2 regions of the Actinoplanes sp. NPDC051494 genome follow, and region 1 is predicted to be linked to the other one. Evidence: riboswitches for the same ligand, from Rfam matches in the RefSeq annotation. Region 1 holds a riboswitch; the other holds the start of a gene.
What was found. Region 1 has a riboswitch for cobalamin ahead of metE (5-methyltetrahydropteroyltriglutamate--homocysteine S-methyltransferase). Riboswitches for the same ligand answer to the same signal wherever they lie in the genome.
Positions count from the first base shown of each region.

Region 2: it holds a riboswitch for cobalamin, as region 1 does, so the genes downstream of both, cobN (cobaltochelatase subunit CobN) here and metE (5-methyltetrahydropteroyltriglutamate--homocysteine S-methyltransferase) in region 1, are expected to answer to the same signal.

Region 1 covers NZ_JBITDZ010000003.1:909,712-911,905, reverse strand. Annotated here, with positions in the region: gene ACIA6A_RS16695 (ribonucleotide-diphosphate reductase subunit beta) at 1-768, shown strand, start outside; cobalamin riboswitch at 774-989, shown strand; gene metE (5-methyltetrahydropteroyltriglutamate--homocysteine S-methyltransferase) at 1,043-2,194, shown strand, end outside.
Region 2 covers NZ_JBITDZ010000001.1:469,720-471,913, reverse strand. Annotated here, with positions in the region: gene ACIA6A_RS02105 (precorrin-3B synthase) at 1-747, opposite strand, end outside; cobalamin riboswitch at 841-971, shown strand; gene cobN (cobaltochelatase subunit CobN) at 1,000-2,194, shown strand, end outside.

The sequences.
Region 1 (2,194 bases):
AACCTGTACCAGCACGTGAATTCGCCCGAGGGCCGGCTCTATCTGTCGCGGCAGCTGTTCGAGGAGGCCGTGCACGTCCAGTTCTATCTGAACCTGCTCGACACCTATGTGCCCGACGAGAAGGAACGGTTCGAGGCGTTCGACGCGATCGAGAACATCCCCTCGATCGCCCGTAAGGCCGAGTTCTGTTTCAAATGGATCGACTCGGTCTACGAACTCCGGGAACTCAAGACCAAGGAGGACCGGCGGGCGTTCCTGCTCAACGTCATCTGCTTCGCCGCGTGCATCGAGGGGCTGTTCTTCTACGGCGCTTTCGCGTACGTGTATTTCCTGCGCTCCCGCGGTGTCCTGCAGGGCCTCGCCTCGGGCACCAACTGGGTGTTCCGCGACGAGTCGATGCACATGGCGTTCGCGTTCGACGTGGTCGACGCCGTCCGCGCCGAGGAGCCGGACCTGTTCGACGCCGACATGGAGCAGCAGGTCCGCGACATGCTGGCCGAGGCCGTCGAGTGCGAGGTGCAGTTCGCCGCCGACCTGCTGGAGCAGGGTGTCTCCGGCATGTCGCTGACCGACATGCGGGAATACCTGCAGCACGTCGCCGACCGCCGGCTCGCGGTGCTGGGCATCGATCCCATGTACGGCAGCAAGAACCCGTTCGCGTTCATGGAACTGCAGGACGTGCAGGAGTTGTCGAACTTCTTCGAGCGCCGCGTGTCGGCGTACCAGGTCGGTGTGACCGGAAGCGTGAGTTTCGACGACGATTTCTAGGCTCTAAGATGGTCGGTGGTGCTGGTTCGCCCCGGTCGTGAGATCGGGGCGTCGTAAGAGGGAACCCGGTGTGATTCCGGGACTGCCCCGCAGCGGTGAGCAGGAACGAAAGCCGTCATCAAGCACTGGGCCGCGAGGCCTGGGAAGCGACGGCCGGTAGGAGACCGGGAGACCGGTCGTGCCCGCGAGTCCGAAGACCTGCCCACACCGCGCGCACAGTCCTGTGCGCGCCGCCGACGGCCTCTCGGGAGGGTCAGGGCGGAAGCGCGGAGCTGTGTCCGCGCCTTCCCTCCTGCCCTCGCGGGTGCCGCCGGGCACTTCGAGGGAAGGGCACCGCGCGGTCCCGGACCGGTTCACCCGGCTCGGGCTGTCCGAGCTGGACACATATTTCGCCATGGCCCGCGGGGTGGACGCCGAACCGGCCCTGGAACTGACGAAGTGGTTCGGCACCAACTACCACTACCTGGTGCCGGAGATCGGCCCGGACACCGTGTTCGCGGCCCTGCCGGCCAAGGCCCGGGCCGAGTATCACCAGGCCCGTGAGCTCGGTATCACCACCCGTCCGGTGCTCGTCGGCCCGGCCACGTTCCTGCTGCTGGCCAAGGCCACCGCGGACGCCCCGGCCGGGTTCCGGCCGTTCGACCGGCTCGACGACCTGGTCACGGTCTACGCCGACATCCTCACCGCGCTCGGCAAGGCCGGCGTGCCGTGGGTGCAGTTCGACGAACCCGCGTACGTCGCCGACCGGTCGGCCGAGGAGATCGAGGCGCTGCGGGCCGCGTACACCCGGCTGGGAGGTCTCCCGCGACGGCCGGGACTGTTCGTCGCGACCTACTTCGGTGAGCTCGGCGACGCGCTGCCCGCCCTGCTGGACACGCCGGTCGAGGCGCTCGGCCTCGACCTGGTGGCCGGTCCGGGCAACCTGCACCGGCTCGCCGCGGCCGGCCCGCTGCGGGGCCGGACGATCGTGGCCGGGCTCGTCGACGGTCACAACATCTGGCGCACCGACCTGCACGCCGCCGTCACCACCGGCGCCACGCTCACCGGCCTCGCCGACAACGTCGCGGTGTCCTCCTCGTGCTCGCTGCTGCACGTCCCGGTCGACCTCGACGCCGAGACGGCCCTGGACCCGGCGCTGCGGGAACGCCTGGCGTTCGCCCGGCAGAAGGTCGACGAGGTCGTCCTGCTCGGCCTGGCGCTGCGCAACGGTGTGGCCAGCCTGCCCGGCCCGCTGCCCGCCGTGCCCGCCGCCTGGCACCACGACGAGGTCCGGACCCGGCTCGCCGCGGCCACTCCCGCGGACCGCCGGCGCGGGCCGTACCCGACCCGGGCCGCCGCCCAGCAGGAACGGCTGCACCTGCCGGAACTCCCGACGACGACGATCGGTTCGTTCCCGCAGACCGCCGAACTGCGCAGGGCCCGCGCC
Region 2 (2,194 bases), on a different contig from region 1:
CCGCCCACCCCGCACAGCCTCGCCCCGCACAGCCTCGCCCCGCGCCGCAGCGCCCTGCCCGGCAGGCGCGTTGTCCCGTGCGGCTGGGGTGTCCGCCCCGGCGAGGGCTGCGTCCTGCGCGGCGAGAGCAAGGAAGGCGTGGGCCGCCGCGAGCAGCGCCGGCACCGCTTGGTCGGCCCGCACCCGCAGCCCCATGTCGCGGCCGGCGAACAGAACGGCTATTTCTCCGCTGAGTGGCATCACCGCGACGTCAGCGGAATAGGCCACGTCGCCGGCGCCGCTGTCGACGGCGAACAGGAAGCGTCCCGGCAGGCCCGCCAGCACCGCGTCGGCGCACAGCGCGCTGTCCAGCTCGGTGACCAGGGACGGGTTCCCGATGAGCGGGGACGCGGCGATGTTGCGTACGAGCTCATGGGTCTGTGACGGCAGCAGGCCGGCAGCCGACAACCGGGCGGCGAGTTGCACCGCCGGGGCGCCGCGCAGCGCCCGCAGCTGGAGGTTGGCCCGGCTGGTCAGCTCGATGTGCCCGTCGCCCCACTCGGCGGCCAGCTCCCGCAGCGCCGTGAGCTGGTCGCCCGAAATGCGCCCACCGGGGATCCGGACACGTGCCAGCGGCCCGTCTGCGGCGTCGTGCAACCGCAGGGCTCCGGGACACGCGTCGACCTCGGTGACCCGCGCGCCCACGCCCGTGCGGACAGCGGGCATGACGGGGCCGGCCGGCGGGTGAACGGGATCGGGGGAGGGCACGGCCCGGATACTACGGACCGGGACCGACACTTTTCCGCCGTCGGTCGGCATCGTCACACCCGGGCTCCCACGTTGACTTGAGTGCGGCCCGGTCGGCAGAGTGAGGGTCCACGTGCGGCGACGCCGCGGAGGAAGCCGGTGTGAATCCGGCGCGGTCCCGCCACTGTCACCGGGTTCGACCTGAACCCGGGAGCCAGGAACTCCCGTCGCCGTGATCCTTCGACCCGGGGCGCGGATCCCGAGGGGAGAGCCGTGTTTCTGCTGCTGTCGACATCCGATACCGACCTGCTCAGCGCTCGTGCGAGCACCTCCGAGTGGCGCCTGGGCAATCCTGCCCGCATCGCCGTCGAGGAGCTGCCCGCGCTGACCGACGGGGTCGAGCTCATCGTGGTCCGGATCCTGGGCGGTCGCCGCGCCTGGGAGGAGGGCCTCGACGAGCTGCTCGGCGGCCCGATCCCGGTGGTCGTGCTCGGCGGTGAGCAGACGCCGGACGCCGACCTGATGAAGCTGTCGACCGTGCCCGCCGGGGTCGCCGGGGAAGCGCACGCCTACCTCGCCTACGGTGGGCCGGAGAACCTGGCCGCGCTGCACGACTTCCTCTCCGACACCATCCTGCTCACCGGCAACGGGTTCGCCGCGCCGGTCCCCGCGCCCGACTGGGGTGTGCTGGAGCGCGACGCGACGACCACCGAGGGCCCGACCGTCGCGGTCCTCTATTACCGCGCGCACCACATGGCCGGGAACACCGCGTTCATCGAGGCACTCTGCCGGGCCGTCGAGGCCAAGGGCGGGCGCCCGCTGCCCATTTTCACCGCTTCTCTGCGTACGGCGTCCGAGGACCTGCTGGCCGAGTTGCGCAAGGCCGACGCGTTGATCGTGACCGTCCTGGCCGCCGGTGGCACGAAGCCGGCGACCGTCGGTGCCGGTGGGGACGACGAGGCCTGGGATGTCGGCGTGCTCGCCGGGCTGGACGTGCCGATCCTGCAGGGACTGGCGCTGACCAGCAGCCGCGAGGCGTGGGAGGCCAGCGACGACGGGCTCTCCCCGCTGGACGCCGCGACCCAGGTGGCCATCCCCGAGTTCGACGGCCGGATCATCACGGTCCCGTTCAGCTTCAAGGAGATCGACCCGGACGGCCTCTCGGTGTATGTGGCCGATCCCGAGCGGGCCTCCCGGGTCGCCGGGATCGCCGTCGCGCACGCGCGGTTGCGGCACATCCCGCCGGCCGAGCGCCGGGTGGTGATCATGCTGTCGGCATACCCGACGAAGCACTCGCGGATCGGCAACGCGGTCGGCCTCGACACCCCCGCTTCCACCGTACGGTTGCTCGCTGCCCTTCAGGAGCAGGGTTACCGGATCGGGAGCTTCCCCGGGGTCGCCGAGCAGGACGGTGACGCGCTGATCCACGCGCTGATCGCCGCCGGTGGCCAGGACCCCGACTGGCTCA